Regions from separate parts of the Kocuria sp. APC 4018 genome, predicted to be linked through region 3. Evidence: predicted binding sites of a transcription regulator. Region 3 holds the regulator's gene; each other region holds the start of a gene.
What was found. The regulator HrcA, encoded in region 3, represses chaperone genes, less so after heat shock. The targets are predictions, from matches to a motif close to TTNGCACTCGNNNNNNNCGAGTGCNAA.
Positions count from the first base shown of each region.

Region 1: groES (co-chaperone GroES) is a predicted target of HrcA. The motif match lies at 7,262-7,288, and genes of this name have one in related genera.
Region 2: groL (chaperonin GroEL) is a predicted target of HrcA. The motif match lies at 7,874-7,900, and genes of this name have one in related genera.

Region 1 is NZ_JASDCY010000005.1:11,644-21,973, reverse strand. Features, by position in the region: gene QL985_RS01740 (GuaB3 family IMP dehydrogenase-related protein) at 28-1,149, opposite strand; gene guaB (IMP dehydrogenase) at 1,200-2,696, opposite strand; gene QL985_RS01730 (acyltransferase family protein) at 2,852-4,942, opposite strand; gene groL (chaperonin GroEL) at 5,141-6,727, opposite strand; gene groES (co-chaperone GroES) at 6,834-7,130, opposite strand; gene QL985_RS01715 (ATP-binding cassette domain-containing protein) at 7,542-8,297, opposite strand; gene QL985_RS01710 (iron chelate uptake ABC transporter family permease subunit) at 8,294-9,325, opposite strand; gene QL985_RS01705 (iron chelate uptake ABC transporter family permease subunit) at 9,318-10,310, opposite strand.
Region 2 is NZ_JASDCY010000015.1:17,958-28,287, forward strand. Features, by position in the region: gene QL985_RS04490 (HPr family phosphocarrier protein) at 1-58, shown strand, start outside; gene QL985_RS04495 (FMN-binding glutamate synthase family protein) at 160-2,064, shown strand; gene QL985_RS04500 (peptidoglycan bridge formation glycyltransferase FemA/FemB family protein) at 2,153-3,235, shown strand; gene QL985_RS04505 (threonine/serine exporter family protein) at 3,357-5,468, shown strand; gene QL985_RS04510 (siderophore-interacting protein) at 5,484-6,338, opposite strand; gene QL985_RS04515 (uracil-DNA glycosylase) at 6,358-7,041, opposite strand; gene QL985_RS04520 (DUF3263 domain-containing protein) at 7,104-7,328, shown strand; gene QL985_RS04525 (hypothetical protein) at 7,472-7,786, shown strand; gene groL (chaperonin GroEL) at 8,050-9,684, shown strand; gene QL985_RS04535 (ribonuclease H) at 9,840-10,330, shown strand, end outside.
Region 3 is NZ_JASDCY010000023.1:7,545-17,874, reverse strand. Features, by position in the region: gene QL985_RS06090 (LCP family protein) at 1-409, opposite strand, end outside; gene QL985_RS06085 (GTPase Era) at 500-1,549, opposite strand; gene ybeY (rRNA maturation RNase YbeY) at 1,599-2,054, opposite strand; gene QL985_RS06075 (PhoH family protein) at 2,102-3,136, opposite strand; gene QL985_RS06070 (GerMN domain-containing protein) at 3,475-4,386, shown strand; gene QL985_RS06065 (16S rRNA (uracil(1498)-N(3))-methyltransferase) at 4,409-5,170, opposite strand; gene dnaJ (molecular chaperone DnaJ) at 5,167-6,309, opposite strand; gene hrcA (heat-inducible transcriptional repressor HrcA) at 6,373-7,383, opposite strand; gene QL985_RS06050 (DUF3097 domain-containing protein) at 7,556-8,434, shown strand; gene QL985_RS06045 (DUF4870 domain-containing protein) at 8,582-9,019, shown strand; gene hemW (radical SAM family heme chaperone HemW) at 9,090-10,330, opposite strand, start outside.

The sequences.
Region 1 (10,330 bases), on a different contig from region 3:
GGCGTTCTCCAAACCCCTGCCGCCCGTTCAGCTGCGGATGACCACCTCGGCGCGCTGGAACTCCTTGAGGTCCGAGTAGCCGGTGGTGGCCATGGCCCGGCGCAGCGCGCCCATCACGTTGGAGGAGCCGTCCACGTGACGCGAGGGCCCGTTGAGCAGCTCGTCCAGGGGGCCCACCGTGCCCACGTGGGTGCGCACGCCGCGGGGCGAGTGCGGGTTGTGCGCCTCCGCGCCCCACAGCCAACCCTGCCCGGGGGCCTCCTCCGCACGGGCGAGCAGGGTGCCGAGCATCACGGCGTCGGCGCCCATGGCGATGGCCTTGACGATGTCGCCCGAGGTGCCCAGACCGCCGTCGGCGATCACGTGGACGTAGCGCCCGCCGGACTCGTCGAGGTAGTCGCGACGGGCCGCGGCCACGTCCGAGATGGCCGAGGCCATCGCCGCGTGGATGCCCAGAATGGACTCGGTGCGCAGGGACGCTCCCCCGCCGAAGCCCACGAGCACACCGGCCGCCCCCGTGCGCATCAGGTGCAGCGCGGGGGTGTAGCCCGCCGCACCGCCCACGATCACGGGAACGTCGAGGTCGTAGATGAACTGCTTGAGGTCCAGCGGGTCCTGCGTCTTGGACACGTGCTCGGCGGAGACCGTGGTGCCGCGGATCACGAACAGGTCCACGCCCGCCTCGAGCACCGTGCGGTAGTGCTCCACCACGCGCTGCGGGGACAGGGAGCCGGAGACGATCACCCCGGCCTCGCGGATCTCCGCCAGCCGGGCGGTGATCAGCTCGGGCTGGACCGGCGCGGAGTAGAGCTCCTGCATGCGGCGGGTGGCCTGCGGCAGGTTCTCCGAGCTGAGGTCGGCGATCTCGTCCAGAACCGGCTGCGGGTCCTCGTAGCGGGTCCAGAGCCCCTCGAGGTCCAGCACACCCAGCCCTCCGGCTCGGCCCAGGTCGATCGCGGTGGCCGGAGACATCACCGAGTCCATGGGAGCGCCCACCACGGGAATGTCGAACTGGTAGGCGTCGATCTGCCACGCCGTGCTCACGTCCCGGGGATCACGCGTGCGCCGGGAGGGAACCAGTGCGATCTCGTCCAGGCTGAACGTGCGGCGCGCGCGCTTGGAGCGCCCGATTTCGATGTCGTAGCTCACGAGGAGTCCTTTCACGGCGCGCAGTCGGCGCCGAGGGGGTGCGGCGCGGGTCAGCGCTGGTAGTTGGGGGCTTCCACCGTCATGGTGATGTCGTGCGGGTGGGACTCCTTGAGTCCGGCCGGGGTGATCCGCACGAAGCGTCCCTTGTGCTTGAGCTCTGCCACGTCGTGCGCTCCCACGTAGAACATGGTCTGGCGCAGCCCGCCGTCCAGCTGGTGCAGCACCGAGGCCAGCGGGCCACGGTAGGGCACCTGGCCCTCGATGCCCTCGGGGATGAGCTTCTCGTCGTCGTTGACGTCCGCCTGGAAGTAGCGGTCCTTGGAGTAGGACGTGTTCTTGCCGCGGGACTGCATGGCGCCCAGCGAGCCCATGCCCCGGTAGGCCTTGTACTGCTTGCCGGAGACGAAGACGAGCTCCCCCGGGGACTCGTCGCAGCCCGCGAGCAGCGAGCCGAGCATCACGGAGTCCGCGCCGGCCACGAGGGCCTTGCCGATGTCGCCGGAGTGCTGCAGCCCGCCGTCCGCGATCAACGGCACACCGGCGGGGATGGTGACCTGGGCGGCCTCGTTGATGGCCGTCACCTGGGGCACACCCACCCCCGCGATGATGCGGGTGGTGCAGATGGAGCCCGGGCCCACCCCCACCTTCACGGCGTCCGCGCCGGCGTCCACGAGCGCCTGGGCCCCGGCACGCGTGGCCGCCTGGCCCCCGATCACGTCCACGTGGTCTGCGGCGGGCTCCTTCTTGAGCCGGGCAATCATCTCCAGCACACCCTGGGAGTGGCCGTTGGCGGTGTCGATGAACAGGGCGTCCACGCCGGCCTCCACGAGCGTCATGGCCCGCTCCCAGCCGTCGCCGAAGAAACCCACGGCGGCGCCCACCCGCAGCCGGCCCTCGTCGTCCTTGGTGGCCAGCGGGTACTGCTCCGCCTTGGTGAAGTCCTTCACGGTGATGAGTCCGGTGAGCCGGTCCTGCTCGTCCACCAGGGGCAGCTTCTCGATCTTGTGCTGGGCGAGCAGCGCGTGGGCCTCGTCCTTGCCCATGCCCACCTTGCCCGTGACCAGCGGCATGGGGGTCATCACGTCCCGCACCAGGCGGGTGTCGAAGTCGCTCTCCGGCAGGTAGCGCGTGTCCCGGTTGGTGATGATGCCCAGCAGCCGCTGGTTCTCGTCCACCACGGGCAGCCCGGAGACCTTGAAGTAGCCGCACAGCCGGTCCAGCTCGGCGAGCGTGGCGTCCGGGGACACCGTCACGGGGTTGGTGATCATCCCGGACTCGCTGCGTTTCACGCGGTCCACGTGGTCCGCCTGGTCCTGGATGGACAGGTTGCGGTGGATCACGCCCATGCCGCCCTGACGAGCCATGGAGATGGCCATGGCGGACTCGGTCACGGTGTCCATGGCGGCGGAGAGCACGGGAGCCTGCAGCGTGATCCGACGCGAGAGCCGCGTGCTGGTGGAGGCCTCCGAGGGGATCACGTCCGTGTTGCCGGGGAGCAACAGGACGTCGTCGTAGGTCAGTCCGGTGAAGCCGAACGGATCGTCCATGAGTGCCGTGGGCACGTTGTCAGACACGGGTAGTCCCTTCCACGCGAGAATGTCGCCCCCAGTCTACGGGCCGGGCCGTGCGCTCCCCTCGCCCCGCGGCCCTCGTCGTCATGGGTGCGTCCGACGACGCCGCTGCCGCGCCCCGCGAGCTCGCCTCAGCCCTCGGACTCCACGGCCGCCACGAGGTCGTCCCGCAGCAGGGGCGCCATGCTGCGCGCGTAGTCCCACGTGAGGTGGTGGAAGTCCAGCCACACGTTCACGTTGCCGATCACGGGAGCGCACACGCCCTGGGGACAGATGAGCGGGGTGGGGTCGATGCCCGTGTAGCCCGGGATGGCCTCCAGGGACTGCGCGGGGTTCTCCGCCGCGAGCACCTCGTCCTTCTCCGTGGTGCAGGACGGGTCCTCGCGTCCCTTCTCCGCGACGCACCGGGTGGGGTCGTAGCCCAGACGGGGGTTGTCCCGGAACCCCACCACCGTGGTGCCGTCCGCAGTGAGATCCCGGACGATCGGCTCCAGCCCGGCCACGGTGTGCTCGGCTTCCCCGTCCATGAGCTCGGCCCGCGTGGAGGTGGTCAGGACGGCATCGGGCTGCAGCTGGTCGAGGTAGTCCAGGACCGCCTCATTGCCCTTCTGGCACTCCGGGGTCTGACCCTCCACGCCCAGTCCGCACCCGGGCTGCAGCACGGAGACCAGCTGCCAGTTCTCCTCCTCGGCCACCGGGATCACGGCACCCATGTACTGCTCCATGTGGGAGTTGCCCACCACGGCGACCACCTTGGTGGGGTTCTCCACCGGCTCTGTCTGGCGGCAGAAGTCCTGCGCCACCGGGTTCTGGGAGGTGAACTCCCCGCTGCACGGCTCGGGCAGCCCCACCCACTGGTCCGCCATGGAGGCGGGCAGCGCCGGTGCGTCCGGGTCCCCCTCGAACTCGAATCCGGGCTCCAGCACCCGGGCGCCGGGGTTGTTGAGCTCCGCCTGCGCCTCGAGCTGCGCCTCCCGCCGCTGCTCCACGGCTGCCCAGGACCCCGCCACGGCCAGCACCAGGCTCATGCACACCACGATCACCAGCCCCAGCCGCCAGTTCTTCGCCTCCGGCCACGCCCAGTTCTTCAGGGGCGTCTCCACCAGACGGGTCAGCAGCAGCGCCAGCAGCACCGAGACCACCACGATCACCACGCCCGAGCGCGGCCCCGCCACCGGCCGGTCACGAATCACCAGATACGTGATCAGCAAAGGCCAGTGCACCAGGTAGAGGGCGTAGGCCGAATCACCCATCCGCACCACCGGGCCCCACGAGAGGAAACGGTCGAATCCCCACCGCGAACCCGACTGCCCGGCCACGATGATCGCCGCGGCCGAGAGCAGGGGCCACAACGCGATCCACCCCGGGAACGCACCCTGAACGTCCACGAGGATGCCCACGGACACCATGCTCACGAACCCCGCCCAGCCCAGGAGCACCCGCAGCCCACGGCTCGGCCGCAGATACGGGATGGCCAGAGCCACCAGGGACCCCAGCGCGAACTCCCACAACCGGGCACGGGTGTCGAAGTACGCGAACGCCTGCTGGGTGTTCGTGGTGATCACCGAGAACGTCAGCGAGACCGCGAACACCGCCCCGAAGCACACCGCGAGCACGGGCACGCTGCTGCGCCCAGTGCGCCGCTTGACCAGCCACGCGAGTGCGAAGATCAACGGCCAGACCAGGAACACCTGACCCTGCACCGACAGCGACCAGAAGTGCTGGAAAGGGGACGCGCTGGAGTGGTCCGCCGCGTAGTAGTCCACGGCGTTGAAGGCCAGCGACCAGTTCTCCACGTACAGGATCGAGGCCACACCCTCGGAGCGGAAGGACGCCGCGTCCTGCGCCGGGTAGAACAGCCACAGCAGCACGAAGGTGCCCAGGATCACCAGCGTGGCAAGGGGCAGCAGACGCTTGAACGTGTGCAGCCAGTACCGCCCCAGTGCGAGGGGACGTCCGCCCTCGATCTTGCGCACGAAGGACGAGGTCATGAAGAAGGCGGAGATGAACAGGAAGATGTCCACACCACCGGAGACCCGGCCCATGAACACGTGGTAGACCACCACCAGCAGCACGGCCACCGCACGCAGACCCTGCACCTCGGGGCGGAACCCCGAGTACCGGGACACCCGGTCGGAGGGGCTCGATCCCCCGGTGCCGCTCCCCGCACTCCAGGGAGGGGTCTTCGCGGACTCGGGAGACGGGGCCGGGGGGAAGCGCATCGCATCAGGTTAGGCCGGGGGCGCAGGCAGGTCCAACCACGGTTCCGCTCCCGCGGTCCTCAGGTGGGCCGCGCGCTGGTCGGCGCAACGCACCACGGCGGCCCACTCCCTCGGGAGTGGGCCGCCGTGGTGATCATCCGCTCACCCCGTGGCGCGTGCCGCAGAGGGCCGGGCGCTCACGGGAGCGACGAGGGGTGCTCAGTCCTCGTCCTGGTCCTTCTTCTCGGCCACCAGGGTCTCGGTGGTGAGCACGAGAGCCGCGATGGACGCCGCGTTCTGCAGGGCGGAACGGGTGACCTTCACGGGGTCGATGATGCCCGCCGAGAGCAGGTTCTCGTACTCGCCGGTCAGGGCGTTGTACCCGTTGCCGGGCTCCATCTCGGCCACGCGGGAGGCCACCACGTTGCCGTCCTGGCCCGCGTTCTCCGCGATCCAGCGCAGGGGCTGCGTGAGGGCGCGGCGCACGATGTTCACGGCCGTGGCGGCGTCGCCGTCCAGACCGAGGTCCGTGCCGTCCAGGGACTTCGAGGCGTGGACCAGGGCGGAACCGCCGCCGGCCACGATGCCCTCCTCGAGCGCGGCACGCGTGGAGGACACGGCGTCCTCGATGCGGTGCTTGCGCTCCTTCTGCTCCACCTCGGTGGCGGCGCCGACCTTGATCACGGAGATGCCGCCGGCGAGGCGCGCGAGGCGCTCCTGGAGCTTCTCGCGGTCCCACTCAGAGTCCGTGCGCGCGATCTCGGAGCGGATCTCCGCCACGCGCTCGGCCACGGCGTCGGAGGAGCCCGCGCCGTCCACCAGGGTGGTCTGGTTCTTGGTCACGGTGATCCTGCGCGCGGAGCCCAGCTGGCTCAGGTCCACGGCCTCGAGGGAGATGCCGAGCTCCGGGGTGATCACGGTGGCGTCCGTGAGCACCGCGAGGTCCTGCATGATCGCCTTGCGGCGGTCTCCGAAACCGGGAGCCTTCAGGGCCACGACGTCCAGCGTGCCGCGCAGCTTGTTGACCACCAGGGTGGACAGGGCCTCGCCCTCGACGTCCTCCGCGATGATGGTCAGCGGCTTCTTGGCCTGCAGCACCTTCTCCAGCACCGGCATGAGGTCCTGGATCGAGGAGATCTTGCCCTGGAACAGCAGCACGTAGGTGTCGTCCAGGACGGCCTCCTGGCGCTCCTGGTCGGTGATGAAGGACGGGGACAGGTAGCCCTTGTCGAACTGCATGCCCTCGGTGACGTCCAGCTCCACCTCGGTGGAGGAGCCGTCCTCGATGGTGATCACGCCGTCCGTGCCCACGGTCTCGAAGGCGCGGGCGATCAGCTCGCCGATCTCCTCGGACTGGGCGGAGATCGCGGCCACGTGGGCCACGTCCTTGCCCTCCACGGGGCGGGCGTTGTCCAGCAGGCGCTGGGACACGGTGGCCACGGCGGCCTCGACCCCGCGCTTGATGTCGCTGGGGGCGGCGCCCGCGGCAACGTTGCGCAGGCCCTCCTTCACGATCGCCTGCGCCAGCACGGTGGCGGTGGTGGTGCCGTCACCGGCGACGTCGTTGGTCTTGGTGGCCACTTCCTTGGCCAGCTGGGCGCCGAGGTTCTCGTACGGGTCCTCGAGCTCCACCTCACGGGCGATGGTCACGCCGTCGTTGGTGATGGTGGGTGCGCCCCACTTCTTGTCCAGGACCACGTTGCGGCCGCGGGGGCCGAGGGTGACCTTGACGGTGTCGGCCAGGCGGTTCACGCCGGCTTCGAGCGCTTTGCGAGCGGTGTCGTCGAACACCAACTGCTTGGGCATGTGAGTTGCTCCTTAGGGAACCGGGAAGACTGCGGAGACGACGCACGCGGTGCCCGCGGCCCGTTCCCGGGCGGACGGGCACCGCGTACGAAAGGGTGTGGAGAAGCTACTTCTCGATGACGGCCAGCACGTCGCGCGCCGGGAGCACCAGGTACTCCTCGCCGTTGTACTTGACCTCGGTCCCGCCGTACTTGGAGAAGATGACCAGGTCACCCTCGTTGACGTCCACGGGGATGCGGTTGCCCTTGTCGTCCACGCGGCCCGGGCCCACGGCCAGGACGGTGCCCTCCTGGGGCTTCTCCTTGGCGGTGTCCGGGATGACCAGACCGGAGGCGGTGGTCTGTTCAGCGGCCAGCGGCTGAACCACGATGCGATCCTCGAGGGGCTTGATGGAGACCGACACGATCTCTCCCTTTCTTCTAGGCGTGTGAGACGGTGTGCGTCCGCCGCGTGCCATGGGGTCCCATGACGGCGAGCGCCACAGGCCAGTTGGCGTGCCAACCGTCGTCGCGGTGCCGATTGAGCGCCTGGCCTTTAGCACCCTCCATGGGAGAGTGCTAATAGCACTGTAGGGACGCGGGCCGCGCCCGGTCAAGACGCGCCCACGCCACTCCCCTGTGGGCTGAACCGGGCCTCCGGCACACCCCACGACGACGCCGCCCGGCCCCGTCGACGGCCTCGCCGCACCGTCCTCGGGTGGCGCGGGCACGGGCCCGGAGCGTTACCACCGCGTCTGCGCCCCGGCGGACGGAGCCCGCTCCGCGCCCGCGGAAGGCGGGGTCGAGCACCCGCGGGAGGAGCGGCGTCGTAACGCTCAGTAGTAGACCGCGAGCCGCCCGCTGGGGCCCTCGTGGCACGTGACCGGGGTGTCGAACACGCGGGTGAGGGTCTCGTCCGTCATGATCTGGGCGGGCGTGCCGAACTCCACGACCCGCCCGTCCTTGACCGCGCAGATCCGGTCCGCGTAGTGGCTCGCGAAGTTGATGTCGTGCAGCACGATCACCACGGTGCGCCCCAGCTCGTCCGCCACGCGTCGCAGGTGCTGCATCATGTGCACGGAGTGGCGCATGTCCAGGTTGTTCAGCGGCTCGTCCAGCAGCAGGTACCCGGTCTCCTGGCACAGCACCATGGCCACGTAGGCGCGCTGGCGCTGGCCGCCCGAGAGCTGGTCCAGGTAGCGGTCCTGCAGCGGACCCAGGTCGAAGAACTCGATGGACTCGGAGATGATCCTCTCGTCCTCCCTGTTGATCCGCCCGCGCGTGTAGGGGAAGCGGCCCAGGCCCACGAGCTGGCGCACCGTGAGCCGCGCCGTGAAGTGGTTCTCCTGGCGCAGCGTGGACACCACCGTGGCGAGCGTGCGCGGCGGGGTGGTGGTGACGTCGTGGCCGCCGACCACCACGGTGCCGGCGTCCGGGCCGAGCAGACGGCCCATCATGGTCAGCAGGGTGGACTTGCCCGCGCCGTTGGGACCCACGAGCGCGGTGATCCCGCCCTCGGGGATCTCCAGGTCCACCGGCCCGATGGCGGTGTCCGTCCCGTACTGCTTGCTCAGTCCGTCCAGCCGGATCACAGTCTGCCCTTCCTCAGGATCACCACGAGGAACACGGTTCCGCCCACCAGTTCGATGATGATGGACACCGCGCCCTCCGCGTAGAAGACGTTCTTCAGGATGAAATAGGCCCCGGAGAGCACCGCGAAGCCCAGCAGCGCCGCCATGGGGAACACGTAGCGGTGGTCGTGGGTGTCCGAGAACTGGTACGCCAGGGTGGCCACCAGGAAGCCCAGGAACGTCATGGGACCGATCAGCGAGGTGGTCACGGCCATGAGCACGGACACCCAGAACAGGGTGAGCATGAGCTCGCGGCGGTGCAGCAGCCCCAGGTTGGTGGCCACGTCCTGCCCCAGCGCCATGACGTTGAGCCGCCGGGAGCGCAGGTACAGAGCGGCCGTTCCCAGCAGGCACAGCGGGATGGCCAGGGGGAAGTACTCGGGGTTCGCGTTGGACACCGAGCCGAAGAGCCGGGCGCTCAGCACGTCGAACTCGCTGGGCGAGAGCAGCCGCTGCATGAACGTGGACACCGCGCCCAGGCCACCGCCCAGCACGATGCCGATCAGCAGCATGACCTGCACGTTCGCATGCCGGCCGGACAGCAGCCAGCCGTACAGGGCCAGGGCGAAGAGCACCATGACCGTCACCTGCGCCGCGTACTGCGCCAGACCCTGCACCGCGGTGACCCCCACGGCGCCCAGGAAGTAGACCGCCGAGGTCTGCACCAGCACGTAGAGGGACTCGAATCCCATGATGGACGGGGTGATGATCCGGTTGTTCGCCGCGGTCTGGAACGCCACGGTGGCCATGGCCTGGCACAGTGCCACCACCGCGATCACCACCACGGACGTGGCACGAGCTTCCACGATCCGCCAGAACCCCGGGGTGCCGGCCGGCAGCGGGTTGTCCCACACCAGGATCCCCGCGCAGCACAGGGTACCCACCGCGGCCAGTGCCACGGTGATCCACCAGTAGCGGCGCCGGTGGGCGGCGGAGGTGAACGCGCCGGAGCCCACGGCGGCGGGCCGGCGGGTGCGGGACTCAGACACGGCGGCGGCTCCCGAGCAGCAGGGCGATGAACACGGCCGCTCCCACGACCCCCAGGATGAGGGAGACCGGTACCTCGAAGGGCATGATGATCGTCCGCCCGATGAGGTCGCACACCGTGACCAGCCCGATCCCCAGCAGGCACACCCAGGGCAGGTTGGAGCGCAGGTCGTCCCCGCGGAACAGCGAAACCACGTTGGGCACGATCAGTCCCAGGAACGGCAGGTTTCCCACAACCACGGTGACCACCCCCGTGGCCACGGCCACGAGACCCGTGCCGAGCAGGATGATGCGGTCGTAGTTCAGCCCCACGTTGGTGGCGACGTCCTCGCCGAGCCCCGCCACGGTGAGCCGGTCCGCGGCGACGAACACCAGCACGGCCACGGCGGCCACGATCCACAGCGTCTCGTACTGGCCCTTGAGCACGGACGTGAAGCTGCCCGCGAACCACACCCCGAGGTTCTGCAGCCGGTCCGTGACGAGCGCCAGGTAGGTGGACGCGGACCCCACCACGGCGCCCAGCATGATGCCCACGATCGGCACGATCAGCGAGGAGCGCAGGGTGATCCGCCGCAGGAACGCAAAGAACACCATGGTTCCCACGAAGGCCGCCACCACCGCGCCGAGCATCCGGGCGGTCAGGCCGGCGTCCGGGGCCACGACCGTCATGACCAGCAGCCCCAGCCCGGCCCACTCCGTGGTGCCCGTGGTGGTGGGCTCCACGAAGCGGTTCTGGGTGAGCAGCTGCATGACCAGCCCGGACATGGCCATGGCCGCGCCCGCGAGGACCAGTGCCACGGTGCGCGGGATCCGGGTCAGCGCAAGGAACTGCCCACCCTCCTCGGGGTCGGAGAGGTCCGCGACCCCCGTGAGCACGGAGGCCACCAGCAGCCCCGCGACCACCGCGCAGGCCACCCAGAAGGTCCAGTCCCTGAGCACCCCCGTGGGTGCGGGACGGGATGTCGGGACCGTGGCTGTGGTGGCCATCTTCACCTGTGTGCTTCCGT
Region 2 (10,330 bases), on a different contig from region 3:
CGAGGAGGCCCTCGAGCACCTCGCGGGCATCATCGAGACGGATCTCGACGCCGACTGACACACCCCGCGGTGCGCCGGTTCCCTCCGGGGATCCGGCGCACCGGTGTCATGCCCGCACGCCTCGGGCCGGGCCCCGGATGCGCGGGGTACGGTGTCCCCATGGTGCGTCATCTGATCCTCGCCGGCCTCACCGTGGCCACCCTCTCCACGGTCCTCGCGGCAGTCCTCGGTCCCTGGGGATGGTGGTTCCCCGCCATCGCCTTCCTCCTCCTGCTGCTCGTGGCCGTGCGCGACGCCACGCAGCGCAAGCACTCGGTGCTGCGCAACTTCCCCGTGCTGGGTCACATGCGGTTCTTCCTGGAGAAGATCCGTCCGGAGATCCAGCAGTACTTCATCGAGCGCAACTACGACGGCAAGCCCTTCGACCGCGACCAGCGCTCGCTCGTGTACTCCCGGGCCAAGGGCTTCAAGGGGGACAAGGCGTTCGGCACCGAGCTGAACGTCAACGAGCCCGGCTACGAGTACTTCGTGCAGTCGGTGGCTCCCAAACCCGCGCCCGAGGACGAGCACCGCGTGCGGCTGGGCGGCCCGGACTGCCTCCAGCCCTACGACGCCTCGCTGCTGAACATCTCCGCCATGAGCTTCGGCTCCCTGTCCAAGAACGCCGTGCTGGCCATGAACAAGGGTGCGGCCCTGGGTGGGTTCGCGCAGGAGACCGGTGAGGGCGGCCTCACGGAGTACCACCTGGCGCACGGCGCCGACCTCATCTGGGAGTTCGGCTCCGGGTACTTCGGCACCCGGGACGAGCACGGGAACTTCGACCCGGAGGTCTTCCGGGAGAAGTCCCGCCTGCCGCAGGTCAAGGCCATCAACATCAAGCTCTCCCAGGGCGCCAAGCCCGGTCTGGGAGGTGTGCTCCCCGGCTCCAAGGTCACCGCGGAGATCGCGGCGGCCCGCGGCGTGCCCGAGGGGCAGACCTGCATCTCCCCGGCCAGCCACTCGGCGTTCACCACCCCGCGCGAGCTGATCCGGTTCGTGGCGCGGCTGCGGGAGCTCTCCGGCGGCAAGCCCATCGGGTTCAAGCTGTGCGTGGGCTCGCGCGTGGAGATCCTCGCCATCTGCAAGGCCATGATCGAGGAGGGGGTGAGCCCGGACTTCATCATCGTGGACGGCGGTGAGGGCGGCACCGGAGCCGCCCCGCTGGAGTACCAGGACCACGTGGGCACGCCGCTCGTGGAGGGCCTGATCCTCATGCACAACGCGCTCGTGGGCTCCGGTCTGCGGGAGCGCATCAAGCTCGGGTGCGCCGGGAAGATCACCTCGGGCCACGACATCGTGCGCCACATCATCCAGGGCGCGGACTTCTGCATGAGCGCCCGTGCCATGATGATGGCGGTCGGGTGCATCCAGGCCCAGGCCTGCCACACCAACAAGTGCCCCGTGGGGGTCACCACCCAGGATCCCAGGCTCTACCGTGCCCTGGACGTGACGGACAAGGGCGAGCGCGTGGAGCGCTACCACCGCCTGACGGTGGCGGAGGCGGGGCAGATGATCTCCACCATGGGCTGCGAGCACCCCGAGGAGCTCACCCGGGAGATGCTGCGCCGCAAGGTCACGGCCACCCAGTCCACGTCCTACGAGACCCTCTACCAGTGGCTGCGCCCCGGTGAGCTGTTCGAGGGCGTCGAGGGCGGCTGGGGTGAGGACTGGGACTACGCGGACCCGGACCGCTTCTCCGCGGGCCACCCCGGCAAGTACGTGTTCCACGACCGCGGGCCGCTGACCCCGGCCGGCGTGATCCCCGAGGCGGACCGCAGGTACGCGGGCGGCGCCGCCGGCGTGCGCTTCCCGGACGGGCGCCCCGCGGCGGCGTCGTCCCCCTCCGGAGCCCCCGTTGCCGGGGGCTCCCGGGAGAACGGCTCCCCGGCGGGGACCGGCAAGCGCCCGGAGGGCGAGCCCGGGACCACGGCGGGCGCCCAGCACACCACGCGGGACCCGGTTCCCGAGCCAGACAACGTGGATCCGCGTGACGACTCCCGCAGCCGCAACCCCGGGATGGCCTGAGCGCGGAGGGATATCATGTGGGACGGCGTCGCCGCGCGGCGTCGCCCACCGTCCGAGCACGACCCGCGGTCGAAGGATTGAGAGAGCCTTGCGAGAATTCACGGCACGATTTGCCACCGCCCAGGAGATCGCCGAGTGGGACTCCCACGTGACGGCCAACCCGGCGGGCGGCAACCTGCTGCAGTCGGAGGCCTTCGCGGAGGTCAAGAAGGACCACGGGTGGACGCCCCGGCACGTGGTCTACGAACCCTCGGACGGCTCGCGGGCGAGCTACAACCTGGTGCTCGAGAAGAAGGTCCCGGCTCTCGGCAGGCTCTGGTACATGATCAAGGGCCCGGACGTGGAGTCCGTGGACGACATGCCGGGCATCGTGGTCGCCAACGAGCGCTTCGTGGCCGGCGCGGCCAAGGGCGTGTTCGCGATCAAGTACGAGCCCGAGATCGTGGCCTCGGACTACGCCGCCGGGGTGCTCGCGCGCTGCGGGCTGGTGAAGTCCTTCGAGATCCAGCCGAACGACTCCACCGCGGTGCTGGACACGGACATGGACGAGAAGGCCCTGCTGAAGTCCCTGCACTCCCGCGGCCGCAACGCCGTGCGCCGCGCCACCCGCGAGGGCTGCGAGGTGGCGCAGGTTCCGCTCACCGAGGAGAACATGCGCGCCATGTACACCCTCATGGACTCCGTGGGCCAGGGCCACGCGCACGTGAACCTGCGCTCCTACGAGTACTACCGGGCGTTCTGGACGAACTTCGCCGAGCGCGGCCAGGGACGCCTGTACTTCACCTACGAGGACGGCAAGCCCTCCGTGGGTGCCTACGTGATCGCGTACGGCTCCAAGGGAACGTACAAGGACGGCGGCTCCAAGCCCCGCCGCAAGCAGTACGGGGACTCCCACCTGGTGCAGTGGAGCGCGATCACGGACCTGAAGCGGGACCACGGGATCACGCAGTACGACTTCTGCGGCACACCGCCCTCGGACCAGCTCAAGAACAAGGAGCACCACTACTACGGCCTGGGTCTGTTCAAGACGAGCTTCACGAAAACTGTCGTGGACTACGCAGGCGTCTGGGACCAGCCGCTCAGCCGCGCGAAATACGCTGTCTGGACCAACGTGGCGGAGAAGGTCCAGCGTCAGCTGTGGGTGCGCCGCACGGGGCAGCCGTTCTACTGACCGTCCACCCCGCCGCGACACCCGGCGGGTCCACCGCGTCCCGGCCTGAGAGCCGAGGCCCGCACCAGCCACCACACCAGATCTGAGCAGTGCCCGCGGCGGCAGGGAAGGGTCATCCGACGTGAGCGTGAACGAGCAGTTGAGGCACCTGGCGCACCAGGGGTACCCGTCCTCGGGGGAGGCCACGGCCCGCCCCTCGGCCGACGACCAGCCCTTCGGCCCGGGCGGTGACACGGCGCTGCGGGAGGCCGTGCGTTCCACCGCTCCGCCCCGTCGTGCGCATCCCATGCCGCGCCCCACGGAGGAACAGGCGGCCCAGGCCCGTGCGCGCGCCGCCGCGCACCCGCACACGGACCCGCACGCCGCGGCCCCCCGCACCGCCGGGCCGCGAACCCTGCGGACGGGTCAGTCGGCCACCGCCGGATCCACCCGGGTCTCCGCCCTGCCCGTGCTCACCCCCGGACAGATCGCCGCGGACCGCGCGGGGCAGGGACACCGCGGCGGGGTCCCCGCCGCGCTCACCGAGCCGATCGGCACCAGGTCCCGACGCAGCAGTACCCCGGCGGCCTCGCCCGTGGAGCGCCCGGAGACGGTCGAGCACGAGATCGCCCCGGCCACCACTGCGATCCCCCGAGCCGTGTACCCGGCCGCCCGGGTGGACCCCCCGAAGGCCCCCCGGTCCCTGTTCCGCTCGCTCGTTCAGGGCGACGCCGCCCCCACAGCTCCCATGCGCGTGGTGGACCGTCTCACCTCCACGCCGTTCCGTCACCTGCGCAAGTTCGGCGACGGCTCCGACCGGCAGGCCCGGCGGACCCTGAACTTCGCCCTGCGCCTCGCGGAGACCATGTTCCACTACGGGGCGGACGCCCTGGACGTGGAGAACGCCATCATCGCGGTGTGCGCCACCTACGGGGTGGAGAACCTCGAGGTGGACATCACCAACCAGTCCGTGACCATCAACTACGTGGCCGAGACCACCGCCACGGGCCAGCTCGCGGCCGCGGGGCTCACACCGGCCACCACGGTGGCCGAGAGGGAGGCCGGGGAGAACGCATCCTCGTTCGCGGGCACCCCCGGCACCACCGGGGAGATCCGCGGCTCGGGGACCACCCGGACGGGGGAGGACCCCTGGGGGGACTCCGCGACCTCCAGCCACACCGTGATGCGCGTGGTGCGCTCGTGGACGGACAACTACTCGGGCCTGGCGGACACCCACCAGCTCGTGATCCGCATCATCGAGGGCGAGATGCCGCTGCGCAGGGCGGAGCGGGAGCTCGCGGAGATCAATGCGCGCCCCAAGCCCTACGCCCGCTGGATGGTCACGGCCGCGACCGTGCTCGTGGCCGGAACCCTGGCGCTGGCCCTCGGGGCGTCCTGGGTGGGGGCGTCGGTGGCCGTGGCCTCGGCCGCCGTGGTGCAGATGGTCACCGCCAAGCTCAGCGCGTGGCGGATCCCTGAGTTCTTCACACTCGCCGCCAACGCCTTCGTGGTCACGCTCGTGGCCATCGTGGTCTCCGCCCTCGGTGTGCCGCTGTCGCCGCCCACGGTGATCGCGGGCGGTCTGATCATGCTGCTGCCCACCACGCGCATGGTCTCCACCATGCAGGACGCCATCAACGGCTTCCCGGTGACCGCGGCGGGGCGGCTGCTCTCCACGGCCATGGCCTTCCTCGGCATCGTCGCGGGCATTGCCCTGGGGGTGTCCCTGACCGTGAACGTGCTCGGGGTGCCTCCCATCGACATCTCCCAGTCGAGCTTCACCCCCACGGGCAAGCTGACGAACATCGCGTTCATGCTCGTCTCCACCGCCCTGATCGCGGTGTCCATGCAGGTCAAACCGCGGCACATCCCCCCGGCCGTGGCCGCGGCCCTCGCGGGGCTGCTGCTGTACCACGGCGTGGGACTCGTGGACGCCGGCAGCCGGATCGCCACGGGCGTGGGGGCGGTGGCCAGCGGGTGCGTGGCCGCCCTGCTGGCCGCCCGCTCCAAGATTCCCCAGGCCGTGCTCGCGATCCCGGCCATGACGTTCCTGCTGCCGGGGCTCACCCTGTTCCGCGGGATGTACGCCATGACGGTGCAGACCGAAGCCCCGGGCCAGGGCATCAACGAGCTGGTCAACGCCATGGCCTCGATCGTGCTGCTGGCCGCCGGCGTGGTGCTGGCCAAGTACCTCATGCGCCCGTTCATCGAGCAGATGCAGCACCTCTCGCAGCGGCGCAACCGCCGCCGCTGACGCCGCGCGCGGACCTCAGAGGATCTGGCCCACGGGCAGCTTCTTCTCCGCCTGGAACACGTCCTCGGTGCGCCCCTGCGCCCAGTAGCCGGACAGCGACACCCGCGAGCGGTCGAGTCCCCGGACGTCGAACAGCTCCCGGCGGGCGGCCTTCATGGCCTCGCGCTCGCCGTGCACGAACGCCTGCACGCCCGTGAGGTCCTCGGGCCACGCGGCCTCCGACAGCCCGACGACGAGCGCCCGCTCGCCGGGGCGCTCGTCCGCCCGGTGCACCCACCGCACCCGCACGCCCTCGGGAACGGCCGTGTCCGAGAGGTCGAGCTCGTGGGAGGCGTCCTGGACCTCCAGAACCGCCTCACCGCGCGCGGTGCCCGGCAGGGCCTCGAGGTTCGCGAGCACAGCGGGGACGGCGGCGTCGTCGCCCGCGAGAATGCTCCAGGTGGCGGCGGGATCCGGAACCCACTTCCCGCCCGGGCCCAGGGCCACGATCCGGTCACCGGGCTGGGCGGAGACGGCCCACGGGCCGGCGTGGCCCTCGCTGCCGTGCAGCGCCACGTCGATCCACAGCGTGGCCGTGGACAGGTCCACCCGGCGCAGGGTCATGTGGCGGGACACCGGCTGCTCGTGGGGTGGCGCGCTCTCCCGGACCGCCCAGTAGTCCGGCAGCTCACCGGGAGCGGTGGCCGCGAGCGTCTGCGGGGAGAAGAAGAGTAGCTTGACGTACTTCTCGGGCGGTGCGATGTCCCGGAAGTCCTCGGGGTTGTCGATGCGGCACACCACGCGCACCATGGCGGGCGCGAGACGGGTGCGCTCGAGCACGCTGAGGTTGATCTGGGGCTTGCGGTCCGCGGGCGCTGGAATCCGTGGCATGGCCCCAGCGTAGGGGACCCTAACCCGGCAGCTCCCACGAGACGGGCTCCGCCCCCTGCTCCCGCAGCAGGTCGTTGACGCGCGAGAAGGGGCGGGAGCCGAAGAACCCTCGGGACGCGGACAGCGGTGAGGGGTGCGCCGACTCCACCGTGGGTGCCCCGCCCAGCCAGTCCTTGGTGGTGCGGGCGTCCCGGCCCCACAGGACGGCCACGAGGGGCTGCTGGCGGTCACCGAGTGCCCGGACCGCGCACTCGGTGACCGCCTCCCAGCCCTTGCCCCGGTGCGACGCCGCCGAGCCCGCCTGCACCGTGAGCACCCTGTTGAGCAGCATGACTCCCTGACCCGCCCATGAGGAGAGGTCCCCGTGAGAGGGCGCCTCGATGCCCAGGTCGGACCGCAGCTCCTTGTAGATGTTCTGCAGGGACCGGGGGACCGGGCGGACATCCGGCGCCACCGAGAACGAGAGCCCCATGGCGTGGCCGGGCGTGGGGTAGGGGTCCTGGCCCACGATCAGCACCTTCACCGCGGACAGCGGCTCCCGGAACGCGCGGAAGATGTTCTCCCCGGCCGGCAGGGTGTGCCGCCCCGCGGCGTGCTCGGCCCGCAGGAACTCGCCCATCTCCCGGATCCGGGGCTCCACGGGCTGGAGTGCGGCGGCCCACTCCGGGTGCATGATCTCGGACAGCGGGCGCGGGGTGCTCACGAGTGGCCTCCTGGTGCGGTGCGTCGCGCGCGGCGCAGTCCCCGCGCGCTAGGGTTGACGCCATGTCTACCACGGGGGAGGAGCTCGACGAGCTGGACCGGGCCGTCCTGGAGCTCGAGTCCGAGCACTGGAAGTACCGCGGCGCCAAGGAGTCCGCGATCCGCTCGCGGCTGGGACTGAGCCCGGTGAACTACTACCAGCGTCTGAACGCCCTGATCTCCTCCGAGGCCGCAGCGCGCCACGCGCCGATGCTGATCTCCAGGCTGCGCCGGGCGCGCTCGCGCTGACCGCTCGTGGACACCGGGCGCGTGTCCCCGGACGCGGGCAGACCTCCGCGCGGGCACCCGGTCGGCCGTGCGATAGTGGCCACTGACAGCGTTGCGCCCGGAGCACCGCGCGGTGCGCGAGCCGGGCCCAGGAGAGCGAGACCATGAGCGAACACCCCCGCGACGAGTTCGACGACGTTCCCGAGGACGGCGCCCGCCAAGGCGCGCACCGCGGCCACAACCCCCGCGCCCGTGAGGGCTCCACGCGACAGTTCCGCACGGTTCTCCTCTCGGGCGTGCTCGCCCTCGTGCTCGGCGCCGTGTGCTTCGTCAACGCGCCCCGCACGGCCCAGGAGGCGCAGTCCCTCGGGAGCGCTGCGGTGTCCCCGGTCGCCGTGTCCACCGCCTCGTCCGTGCTCGCCGACGCCGCCGCGGCGGGCCTGCGCGCACCGGCCCCGGGCGGCGTCGAGCGCGTCTGAGCCGTCCGGCGTTCAGCCGGGAATGAAACCTGAGCCCACCACGCGCAGGGCGTTTGCGGTTCCGCGCGCGGCAGTGCCACTATGGGATTAGCACTCAGTCGGGTGGACTGCTAACCGGGTCCGGTGGCAGCGCCCCGGCGCACGAGTGGACACCACATCACGGTGAGGTGGTCGCGGCGCGGTGAGGACCGCGGTGCGAGCGCCGTCCGTCGCGGGCATCGTGACCAGTCTCGTTTGTCGACCGTCCAGGAGGGACGAATCACATGGCAAAGATGATCGCATTCGACGAAGAAGCACGCCGCGGCCTCGAGAAGGGTCTCAACACCCTCGCGGACGCCGTCAAGGTCACGCTCGGCCCCCGCGGCCGCAACGTGGTCCTGGAGAAGTCCTGGGGCGCCCCCACCATCACCAACGACGGTGTCTCCATCGCCAAGGAGATCGAGCTGGAGGAGCCGTATGAGAAGATCGGCGCCGAGCTCGTGAAGGAGGTCGCCAAGAAGACCGACGACGTCGCCGGTGACGGCACCACCACGGCCACCGTGCTGGCCCAGGCCCTCGTGAAGGAAGGCCTGCGCAACGTGGCCGCCGGTGCGGACCCGCTGTCCCTCAAGCGCGGCATCGAGAAGGCCGTGGCCTCCGTGACCGAGCAGCTGCTGTCCTCCGCCAAGGAGATCGAGACCGAGGAGGAGATCGCCGCCACCGCGTCCATCTCCGCCGCTGACCCCGAGATCGGCAAGCTGATCGCCGAGGCCATGGAGAAGGTCGGCAAGGAAGGCGTCATCACCGTCGAGGAGTCCAACACCTTCGGGCTGGACCTCGAGCTGACCGAGGGCATGCGCTTCGACAAGGGCTACCTCTCCGGCTACTTCGTCACGGACGCGGACCGCCAGGAGGCCGTCCTGGAGGATCCCTACATCCTCATCGTGAACTCCAAGATCTCCGCCGTGAAGGACCTGGTCCCCGTGCTGGAGAAGGTCATGCAGGCCGGCAAGCCGCTGCTGATCATCGCCGAGGACGTGGACGGCGAGGCCTTGGCCATGCTGGTGCTGAACAAGATGCGCGGCGCTGTGAAGTCCGTGGCCGTCAAGGCTCCCGGCTTCGGCGACCGCCGCAAGGCGCAGCTCGCGGACATCGCGATCCTCACCGGCGGCCAGGTCATCACCGAAGAGGTGGGGCTGTCGCTCGAGTCCGCCACGATCGACCTGCTGGGCCAGGCCCGCAAGGTCGTCGTCACCAAGGACGAGACCACCATCGTGGACGGCGCCGGCACCCAGGAGGAGATCGAGGGCCGCGTGGCGCAGATCCGCGCGGAGATCAACAACTCCGACTCCGACTACGACCGCGAGAAGCTGCAGGAGCGCCTGGCCAAGCTGGCCGGCGGTGTGGCAGTGCTCAAGGCCGGCGCGGCCACCGAGGTGGAGCTCAAGGAGCGCAAGCACCGCATCGAGGACGCCGTGCGCAACGCCAAGGCGGCCGTGGAGGAGGGCATTGTCGCCGGCGGTGGCGTGGCCCTCATCCAGGCCGGTGCCAAGGTGTTCGACTCCCTGAACCTCTCGGGTGACGAGGCCACGGGCGCGAACATCGTCAAGGTCGCCATCGACGCCCCGCTCAAGCAGATCGCCCTCAACGCCGGCATGGAGCCCGGCGTGGTGGTCGACAAGGTGCGCGGGCTCGAGACCGGCTGGGGCCTCAACGCCGCCACCGGCGAGTACGAGGACCTCATGGCCGCGGGCATCAACGACCCCGTCAAGGTGACCCGTTCCGCTCTGCAGAACGCGGCGTCCATCGCCGGGCTGTTCCTCACCACGGAGGCCGTGGTGGCGGACAAGCCGGAGCCCGAGGCCGCCGGTGCGGGCGCGGGTGCCGATCCCATGGGCGGCATGGGCGGCATGATGTGATTCCACTCCGCCGAGTGGACTCCCACCCGTTCTGCGGGTGAGACCCGTGAAGGACCCCGGACGCGCACGTCGTGTCCGGGGTCCTTCCACGTCCGGGTGGGGCGGCAAGGCGCCGTGGCGTTCCGCGTGTCGGCACGCTTTGGGAGGATGGGTGCATGACGATCATTGCTTCCGCGGACGGTTCGGCGCTCGGCAACCCGGGGCCGGCCGGCTGGGCCTGGTACATCGACCCCACGTCGTGGCACGCGGGCGGCTGGGCGCACGGCACCAACAACATGGGCGAGCTCACCGCCGTGCTGGACCTGCTCGAGTGCACGCGCCACCGGCGGGACGAACCGCTCACGGTCTACTGCGACAGCCAGTACGTGATCAACTCGATCACCAAGTGGATGCCGGGCTGGAAGAAGAAGGGCTGGAAGAAGCGGGACGGCAAGCCCGTGCTGAACGTGGACATCATGAAGGCCCTGGACCGGGAGCTATCCGGCCGCTCGGTCACTTTCGAGTGGGTCAAGGGCCACGCCGGTCACGAGCTCAACGAGGCCGCTGACGTGCGTGCCCGGGCGATGGCCACGGCGTACCAGGCGCGCACCTCCCCCGAGGACATGCCGGTGGGTCCGGGCTTCCGGGACGAGGACGCCACCCCCGC
Region 3 (10,330 bases):
CGTGCACGAGCATCATCACGTCCGTGCGTCCCTCGGAGTCCTCGGCGCTGCCGTACTCGCTGTTGCCCTTGCCGCTGCGCGTGTCCGAGCCCATCACCAGGATGTCCAGCGGGCCACCCTCCACCGCCCCGGAATCCTCCGAGAGGTCCAGCGGGCTGGACGTCAGGTTGCTCGTGAGCCGTAGCGCCGCCACCCCGCCCAGTCCGATCACGCTGATCAGCGCCAGGACCACGAGGATCACGGCGATCCTGCGGGTCGAGGAGCGGTGCTCCCGGGCCCGGTGGTGGCGTCCCGTCTGACGGAGCTCGAACGGCTCCTCCGCCGGCGCGGCGCTCTGCGCGGGCTGGGAGGCCCACGGCGCCGCCGCACCGGGATCACGGCGGCTGCGGTGACTGGGACTGGGTTCCACCGGTGACTCCTGGGAAGTTGGTCTCGCGGGGTCGCGGCGCCGACGATCGCTCCGGCGCGGCGCGCCCCGCGGGGGACGGCGCGGACCGGGTCAGAACCCCAGCTTGGACAGCTGCCTGGGGTCCCGCTGCCACTCCTTGGCCACCTTGACGTGGAGGTCCAGGTAGATGCGGGTGCCGAGCAGCGCCTCGATCTGCTCACGGGAGCGCGTGCCGATCTCGCGCAGCCGCGCCCCCCGCTTACCGATCACGATCGCCTTCTGGGACGGACGCTCCACGTAGAGGCTCGCGTGCACGTCCAGCATGGGGTTCTCGGGCGAGCGCCCCTCGCGCTCGGAGACCTCGTCCACCACCACGGCCAGGGAGTGCGGCAGCTCGTCCCGCACGCCCTCCAGGGCGGCCTCGCGGATGAGCTCGCCCATCATGGTGATCTCCGGCTCGTCCGTGAGGTCACCCTCCGGGTACAGCGGCGGGGAAACCGGCATGAGGGACACGAGCAGCTCGCCCAGCTCGTCCACCTGGTAGCCGTGCGCGGCGCTCACGGGGATCACGTGGGCCCAGCCGGCGTCCTCGTCCGACGCCGCATCCCGGCTCGGCGCGGAGGGGGGCCGTCCCGACGACGCGGCGTCGCGGCGTCGTTGGCGGGCCTCACGCTGGGCGCGCTCCGCGGTGACGACCTCGCGGCCCAGCTCGCTCACCGCGAGCAGCTGCTCCATGAGCCGGTCCTGCGGCACGAGGTCGGCCTTGGTCACGATCGCGACGACCGGTGTGCGCCCCACGGCGGCGACCACCTGCTGCGCGATGTAGCGGTCCCCGGGACCCACCTTCTGGTCGGCGGGAACGCAGAAGCCGATCACGTCCACCTCGCCTAGGGTCTCCGCGACCACGTCGTTGAGCCGCTGACCCAGCAGGGTGCGGGGCCGGTGCAGGCCGGGGGTGTCCACGAGGACCAGCTGTCCGTCCTGGCGGTGGACGATGCCGCGGATCGTGTGCCGGGTGGTCTGCGGGCGGTTGGAGGTGATGGCCACCTTCCGTCCCACCAGGGCGTTGGTGAGCGTGGACTTGCCCACGTTCGGGCGGCCCACGAACACCGCGAATCCGGCGCGGAAGTCCTGCTCGGCGGGGGTGCTGTCCTGGCTCATGCGACGTCCTCGGAAGATCGGTGCGTGGTGCGGTGCGGCGGGTGGGGGGTCATGACATCGTCTCCACGGGCGCGTCGCGGCCGAGGAACTCCTCGAGCAGTGCGCGCTGCGCGCGGAACATGCGCTCGCGCTCGTCCTCCTCCGCGTGGTCGTGGCCGAGCAGGTGCAGCAGGGAGTGGGCGGTGAGCAGGCACAGCTCGTCCTCGGTGCTGTGCCCCGCGGCCTCCGCCTGGCGCTGCGCCACCGGAGGGCACAGCACGACGTCCCCGAGCACTCCCAGGGAGGGCTCCTCCGGGGTGCCCTCCCGCAGCTCGTCCATGGGGAAGGACATCACGTCCGTGGCGCCAGGCAGCTCCAGCCACTGCTCGTGCAGCTGGGCCATCTGCTCCTCGTCCACCACGGCGATCGAGACCTCGGTGTCCGGGTGCAGGTGCCAGCGCCGGAAGGCGAGCTCCACGAGCGCGCTCAACTGGGCCGTGTCCACCGCGCGCCAGGACGGCGCCAGGACGGCCTGGTCCTCGGGGGTCTCCCACGGCAGGTCGAACGCGACGCTCACCGCGCGGACCCCTGTCCCGGACCGGCCTCCGCAGTCCCGTGGGCGGGGCGGGCGGCACGCCGGTCCTCCTTGCGCCGCGCGCGCTCCACGCGGTGCCTGTTGGTCGTGTCGAACTGGTCGTACGCGGCCACGATCTCCCCCACGAGCTCGTGGCGCACCACGTCCGCGGAGGTCAGCTCGCAGAACGCGATGTCGTCGATCCCGCCCAGCACGTGCTGGACCTGGCGCAGCCCGGACTTGGTGGCGCCGGGGAGGTCCACCTGGGTGACGTCACCGGTCACCACGATCCGGGAGCCGAAACCCAGTCGGGTGAGGAACATCTTCATCTGCTCGGGCGTGGTGTTCTGGGCCTCGTCCAGGATCACGAAGGCGTCGTTGAGCGTGCGCCCTCGCATGTAGGCGAGCGGTGCCACCTCTATGCTGCCGGCCTCCATGAGCCGCGGAATGGACTCGGGGTCCATCATGTCGTGCAGCGCGTCGTAGAGCGGGCGCAGGTAAGGGTCGATCTTGTCGTTGAGCGATCCGGGCAGGAACCCCAGCCGCTCCCCCGCCTCGACCGCTGGCCGCGTGAGGATGATCCGGTTGACCTCCTTGGCCTGCAGCGCGCGCACGGCCTTGGCCATGGCCAGGTAGGTCTTGCCGGTGCCCGCGGGGCCGATGCCGAACACCACGGTGTGCTCGTCGATCGCGTCCACGTAGGTCTTCTGGTTCACCGTCTTGGGGCGGATGGTGCGCCCGCGCGTGGACAGGATGCTCGTGGACAGCGCGCTCGAGGGCCGCAGGTCCTGCGCGTCACGCATCATGCGGGCCACGCGCATCACGGTGCGCTCGGTGATCTCCGTGCCGCGCAGCGCCATGGCCAGCAGCTCCTCGAGCAGCGACGCCGCCAGGCGGGTGTCCGTCACGGGCCCCTCGAGCACCACGTCCAGGTCCCGCACGGTCATCCGCACGGCCGGGAACTGCTGCTCCAGCAGGCGCAGAGTGGTGTCCGCCTGGCCCAGGCAGCGGACGGCGGTGTCCCGGTCCGGCATGTGGACGCTCACACGGGTGGTCTCACGGCTGGGACGGGATGCGGTGGTCAGGGTGTTGTTGCCCTCGAGTGCTTCGGTCATCGCCCCCAGCCTATCCGCTCACGGCCCGGCCGGGGCCGCGGGTTGCAATCCGGTAACGGTCCCGTGCGCACGCGCGCAACGGTGGATCCACACATTTCTCCCCCGGTAGGTTGTGTCGTCGGCGGGACGCCCGCCACCACGACCACCGCCGGGCCGGGGACGGCAGCCACCGTTTCCTCGGTCCGCGACGCCGACCGCGGCGTCGTACCGCCAGTCACGACCACTGCGACAGGCACCCAGGCGACCGAGAGGAACCCATGACGACCCGCATCCTGCACCGCGTCACCGCGCTCGCGGTGGCGGGCGTGCTAGCCGTCGGCGTCTCCTCGTGCGGCAATGCGTCTGACCGTCCGGACAACAAGTCCGCGGCCGCGCCCGGGATCGGTGCCGCGCCCGGCAGCACCAACGACTCCGTGGACGGTGTGGCCACGGAGCAGGCCCCCGTGTACTGGGTGGGCACCGGCGAGGAGTCGGACTACCTCTTCCGGGAGTTCCGCACCCCCGTGACGAGCGACATCGCAGATCCCGTGGCACGCGCGGCCCTCACCGTCACCGCGGCCGCGCCCTCCGACCCCGACTACCGCACACTGTGGTCCGCGGTCGACACCGTGGGGACCAGCGTCACCCCGGACGGCACCGTCACGGTGGACCTGCCGGCTGCGGCGTTCACCGCGCAGCTCTCCGAGCAGGACGCCCGGATGGCGCTGCAACAGATGGTCTACACCGTCTCCGCAGCGGCGGTCACCGCGGGCCTGCTGGACTCCGCCACCGCCAAGGAGGTCCGCATCCTCGTGGACGGGCGCACGGGGTACCGAGCCTTCGGCGCGGTGACCCTGGACGACCCGCTTACGCGGGACCCCGCGCTCGCGGCGCCCATCTGGCTCATCGACCCCCAGACGAGCGCGGATCCCGGCAGCCCGCTCACGATCTTCGCCCGTATCCTGCCCTCCGTGCACAACGTCCGGTGGGAGATCACCTCGGGCGAGCGGCGCGTCAAGGGCGACACCGTGGACGGACCCACGCCCGGCACCGATCCCACCACAGGAACGGAGCTGCGCACCGTGGTGGACCTGGAACCGGGGACCTACACCATCCGGGTGAGCGGCACGGACGAGCAGGGCCACACGATCGCGGACGACCACGAGATCACGGTGTCCCCCGCGGACTGAGCAGGATCCGACACCGCCCCCCTCAGTCCCACAGCCCCAGCACCGCGCTCAGCGCCGCGAGTGCCGCCGGGCCAGCCGTGGAGGAGCGCATCACCTTGGCGCCCAGGCGCACGGGCCGCGCGCCGGCCGCGCACAGTGCTTCGAGCTCCCGCTCGCTGATCCCGCCCTCGGGACCGACGACCACCGCCACGTGTTCCTGCTCGCCCCAGGCCGCCACCTCGCGGGACGACCACGGGACGTTCGCGCTCTCGTGGAGCACGAGCCACAGCGTGCCCGGCTCGGAACGGATCAGCTCTGCCAGCCCGGCCGTGTCCACCCACGGTGCCAGTTCCGGCCACGTGGCCCTGCGGGACTGCTTGGCCGCGGTGGCCAGCAGCGACTCCCACTTGCCCATGGTCTTGGCGGCGCGCTCGGCCCGCAGCCGCACGATGCTGCGCTCGGACTGCCAGGGCACCACCCGGGAGACCCCCAGCTCGGTCGCCGACTCGACGGCCTGAAGGTCCCGGTCGCCCTTGGCCAGTGCCTGCACCAGGCTCAGCAGGGGCCGCGGCTGCGGTTCACGCGCGACTGACTCCACGGCCACGGTCATCCGGTCCTTCTCACCGTCCCGGAAGGTGCACGTGGCGCGGGTTCCGTGGCCGTCCACGAGGTCGAGGAGCTCGCCGGCGCGCAACCGGCGCACGGTCACCGCGTGGCGCGCCTCGGGCCCGTGCACGTCGAGGAGCTCCCCCGGACGGGCCCGGGAGAGCTCCTCACCGGGGTGGCGGAAGACGGGGTTCGTCACTGGTCGTTGAACCGCCCGCGCAGCCGGGAGAAGAACCCGCCCGAGCCGGTGGCGTTGACCGTGGTGCCGTCGTGGGCCTCCTCGTCACGCAGCTGCGCCAGCCGCTGCACGAGCTCACGCTGCTCGCCCGTGAGGTTGCGGGGGGTCTCCACCTCGAAGTGGACCTGCAGGTTTCCGCGTCCCTTGCCGCGCAGGTGCGTCACGCCGAGCCCGTCGAGGGTCACGGTGGCACCTGACTGGGTTCCGGGCTCCACGGCCACGCTGCGGGTGCCGTCGAAGGTCTCCAGGGTCACGGTGGTGCCCAGGGCGGCCGCCGTCATGGGGATCCGCAGCCGGGCGTGGAGGTCGTCCCCCTCCCGGTGGAAGGTGGGGTCCGGGTCCACCTTCAGCTCCACGAACAGGTCCCCGTTGGGTCCGCCCGCGGTTCCGGCCTCACCCTGTCCGCCCAGGCGGATGCGGTTGCCGGACTGGATGCCGGCGGGGATCTTCACGGTGAGGGGGCGGCGGTCCCGCACCCGGCCCTCGCCGTAGCACTCGTGGCACGGGTGCTCGATCACCGTGCCGAAGCCGTTGCACTGGGAGCACGGACCCTGCGTGGTGACCATGCCCAGGATGGACTGGCGCTGGTACTGCATGTGCCCCGAGCCACGGCACATGCTGCACGTGGTGGGGCTGGTGCCGGGCTGGCAGCAGGACCCCTCGCACGCGGGGCACACCACGGCGGTGTCCACGGTGATGTCCTTCTCCACCCCGAACACGGCGTCCTTGAGGGAGATGCGCACGTTGATCAGTGCGTCCTGACCCTGCCGGGTGCGGGACTGCGGGCCGCGCTGGCCGCCCGCCCCCGCGCCCTGGAAGAACGTCTCGAAGATGTCGGAGAAGCCGAACCCGGAGCCCGGGAAGCCGCCGCCGAAGCCGGTGTCCGTGCCGTTCTCGTTGCCCGTGGCGTCGTAGACGCGGCGTTTGTCAGGGTCCGAGAGGACGTCGTTGGCGTGCGAGACACGCTTGAACTCCTCCGCGGCCTCCGGTGACGGGTTGACGTCCGGGTGCAGCTTGCGCGCCTTCTTGCGGTAGGCGCGCTTGATCTCTTCGGCGCTGGCGTCACGGCTCACGCCGAGGGTTTCGTAGTGGTCGCTCACGATGTCGTCGCTTCTGCTTTCGTCGGGTCTGTGGTCTCGGTCGGGGTGGCGCCGGCGCGGCGCTCAGTCCCCCAGGTTCCTGGACAGGTATCGGGCCACCGCGCGCACGGAGGCCATGGTGGTCGGGTAGTCCATGCGGGTGGGTCCCACCACGCCCACCTTGGAGGCGGCGCGCGGTCCGTAGCCGGTGGCCACCACGGAGGCTTCTGCCAGCGGGTCGTCGCACTCCTCGGAGCCGATCCGCACGGCCACCCCGCGCTCGTCCTGCTGCATCTCGGACAACAACCGCAGCATGGTCACTTGTTCCTCCAGTGCCTCCAGCACCGGGGAGATGCTCTGCGGGAAGTCGCCGCTGAACCTCGCGAGGTTGGCCGTGCCGGCCATCACCAGGCGGTGCTCGTCCGTGGCCGAGGCCAGCAGGGAGAGGGTCTCCCCGACGGCGTCCCCGGCCTCGCGCAGCTCCGCGGGCAGCGTCTCCCCCAGTCCGGCGACGGCGCTCGGCACGGCATCCAGCGCCCGTCCCAGCACCCGGGCGAGCACGCGGGCACGCAACTCCAGCAGCTGGGGCTCGTCCAGCGCGGTGCGCAGCTCCACGGCTCGCTGCACCACGCGGCCCGAGGTGGGGATGAGGATGACCAGCACTGCCGCGCCCACGTCCACGAGCTCGACGTGGCGCACGGTGGTGCCCGTGCGCACGGGGTACTGGATCACCGCCGCCTGGTGGGTCAGCTGCGCGAGCAGGCGCACCGTGCGCTCCATGACGTCGTCGATGTCCTGCGCGTCCTCCAGGAACACCTGGATGGCGCGGCGCTGGGCCGGGCTCAGCGGCTGGACCGCGGCGATCTGGTCCACGAACACGCGGTAGCCCTGGTCGGTGGGGATCCGCCCGGAGCTGGTGTGCGGTGCCACGATGAGTCCGGCGTCCTCGAGGGCCGCCATGTCGTTGCGCACCGTGGCCGAGGACACGGGAAGCCGGTGGCGCTCCACGAGCGCCTTTGAGCCCACGGGTTCGCGGGAGTGGACGTAGTCCTCCACGATGGCCCGCAGGATCTGCACCCTGCGCGGATGGTCCATGGTCCTCACCTCCCGTGGCGTGTCGAGCAACGGGCCGTGCGCCCGTCGTGGCCGAGCACCAATTTTGGCACTCATCGAGTCACAGTGCTAATCCCCAGTGTAGGCCGCGGGCGCTTCGGGGCCGCTTTGGTACGCTCGCGGCTGATCTGCCCGCCGCACCGAGGAGGAACCCGTGAACGCACCCGGCTGGGGCTGGGGTCCCCAGGACCTGGACAGCCCCGAGGTCTCCCGCACCCGGCCGAGTGCGCGCGAGGTCGCCGTGGCGCGCGACATGGTGCTGGAGGACGTCGAGACCGGGTGGGTGGGCGCCGTCGTCAGCGTGGAGGTGATCGGCGGGATGCGCGTGGTGGGACTCGAGGACCGCCACGGCCGGGTCAAGACCTTTCCGCTGGGACCGGGCTTCCTGCTCGACGGCGAACCGGTGCGGCTCACACCCCCGGCACCGCGGACCGCCCCCGCCGGCAAGCGGATCACGCGCTCCGGCTCCGTGGCGGTGGAGGGCCTCAGGGCGTCCGTGGCCAAGGAGTCCCGCGTGTGGGTCGAGGGCTACCACGACGCCGAGCTCGTGGCCAAGGTCTGGGGGCACGACCTCGCGGTGGAGGGCATCGTGGTGGAGCCCCTGCACGGCATCGACGACCTGCCCGCCGCCATCCGCGACTTCCGTCCGGGCCCCCAACGACGTCTCGGGATCCTGGTGGACCACCTGGTGGCCGGGTCCAAGGAGTCCCGCATCGCCGAGCAGGCCCTTCGGGTGCCGGGTGCCGCGGACAACGTGCTGATCCTGGGGCACCCCTACGTGGACATCTGGCAGGCCGTGAAGCCCTCGACACTGGGCATCCCCGCGTGGCCCGTGATCCCGCGCGGCGTGGACTGGAAGACCGGCATGGCCAAGGCGCTCGGACTGCCCCACCGCACCCCGCAGGACGTGGGACGGGCCTGGCAGCAGATCCTCACCCGGGTGAACACCTACGCGGATCTTGAGCCCGCGCTGCTGGGTCGCGTGGAGGAGCTCATCGACTTCCTCACCGCGGACCAGGGCGCCGCGCGCTGAGCCGTCCCCGGACTCGGGCGGCTGCAGGGGTCCCGCGGTGTGACGCACACCGTGGCAGGCTCTCAGACGACCCCGGTATCATCGAGGGAACCAGACCCCCGCTCTCCCGTCTGGTCCGGCTACCGCCCCTGAAAGGGACACCCACTCGTGACTGACGTTGCCTCCACGCCCTCTGCCGCCGCCCAGGACTCCGCCGCGCCGTTCGAGTCCGTGCACCCGGTGGCCCAGCCCCTGGACGTCAACCAGGACCGCCAGTGGGCCACCCTGGCCCACCTCGGCGGCGTGGTGGGTGTGATCCCCAGCTACGTGATCCACCGCGTGTTCAAGGACCGCGGGCCGTTCACCGCGCAGGAGTCCCGCGAGGCGGCCAACTACACCATGCTCCCCAGCATCATCGTGCTGGGCGGCATCCTGCTGTCCCTGATCCCCGTGGTCGGCGGCGTGTTCTCCGTGGTCGCGGCCGTCACTTGGGTGCTCCTGGCGGTGACGTCGGTGCGCGCCGGCATCAAGGTCAACCGTGGTGAGCCCCACCAGTACCGCGCCAACACGCACCTCTACGACCGTTTCACCGGCCACCGCGGCTGACTCGGGGCCCGTCCCGGCTGCGGTGGGCACGACGTGTGCCCGGCGCCGCGTGGCGACCCTGCAGCCCACGTCACCAGTCGAGAAGCCGCCGCGTCACGGCGTCGGCCATGAGACGGCCCGCATCGGTGAGCACCACCGTGCCCGCCAGTGCGGCGGGGCCGTCCAGCCAGCCGTCCGCGATGAGCCCCGCCACGGCGCGGCGTCCCTCCGGCCGCAGCGAGGCCACGGGGATGCCCTCGCTGATCCGGATGCCGAGCATCACGTGCTCCACGTACTGGGTCTGCGCATCCAGCGTTTCGCGCCCCGCCGCGGGTGACACCCCCGCGCGCACCTTGTTCGTGTAGGGCAGCGGGTGCTTGAGGTTCCACCAGCGCACCCCGTCCACGTGGGAGTGGGCCCCGGGGCCGATGCCCCACCAGTCCTGGTTGCGCCAGTAGGCGATGTTGTGCGCACTGCGGTTCTGCTCCGCCGTGCGACCGTGCGCGTCCCGCGACCAGTTGGACACCTCGTACCAGGCGAAGCCCGCGTCCCGCAGCATTCGGTCCGCGAGCGTGTACTTGTCCGCCTGGTCGTCCGGGTCCGGCTCGGGCACCTCGCCGCGGCGGATCTGGGCGGCCAGCTTGGTGCCGTCCTCGATGATCAGCGAGTACGCCGAGACGTGGTCCGGTTCCATGGCCAGTGCAGCCTCCACGGAGACCTCCCAGTCCCGCAGGCTCTCCCCCGGCGTGCCGTGGATCAGGTCCACGCTGGTGCCCAGCCCGCGCTCCTTGGCCCAGCCCACGGCGCGCGGCACGTTCGCCGGGGTGTGCGTGCGTTCCAGCACCGCCAGCACGTGCGGCACCGCGGACTGCATCCCGAAGGACACGCGGGTCACCCCGGCCGCGGCGAGGACGTCGAAGGTCTCCTGCGTGACGGAGTCCGGGTTCGCCTCGACCGTGACCTCAGCGTCCGGTGCCAGCCCGAAGCTCTCCCGGGCCTGGTGCAGCATGGCGGCGAGTTCTCGCGCGGGCAGCAGCGTGGGGGTGCCCCCGCCGAAGAACACGCTGTGCAGCGGCCGCGGCGGTGCGCCTGCGGCGTCGAGCACCGAGCGTGCGAAGCGGACCTCCGCGGCGGCGTCGGCGTGGTAGTCCGCGCGGGAGACGCCGTCCCCGAGCTGCTCCATGGTGTACGTGTTGAAGTCGCAGTAGCCGCAGCGCACGGCGCAGAACGGGACGTGGACGTACAGGCTCAGGGTGCGCTCCGAGGCGCGGGCCACCGAGGCGGCGGGCAGCGCACCGTCCTCCGGAGCCGGATCGCCCTCCGGTTGCGCGG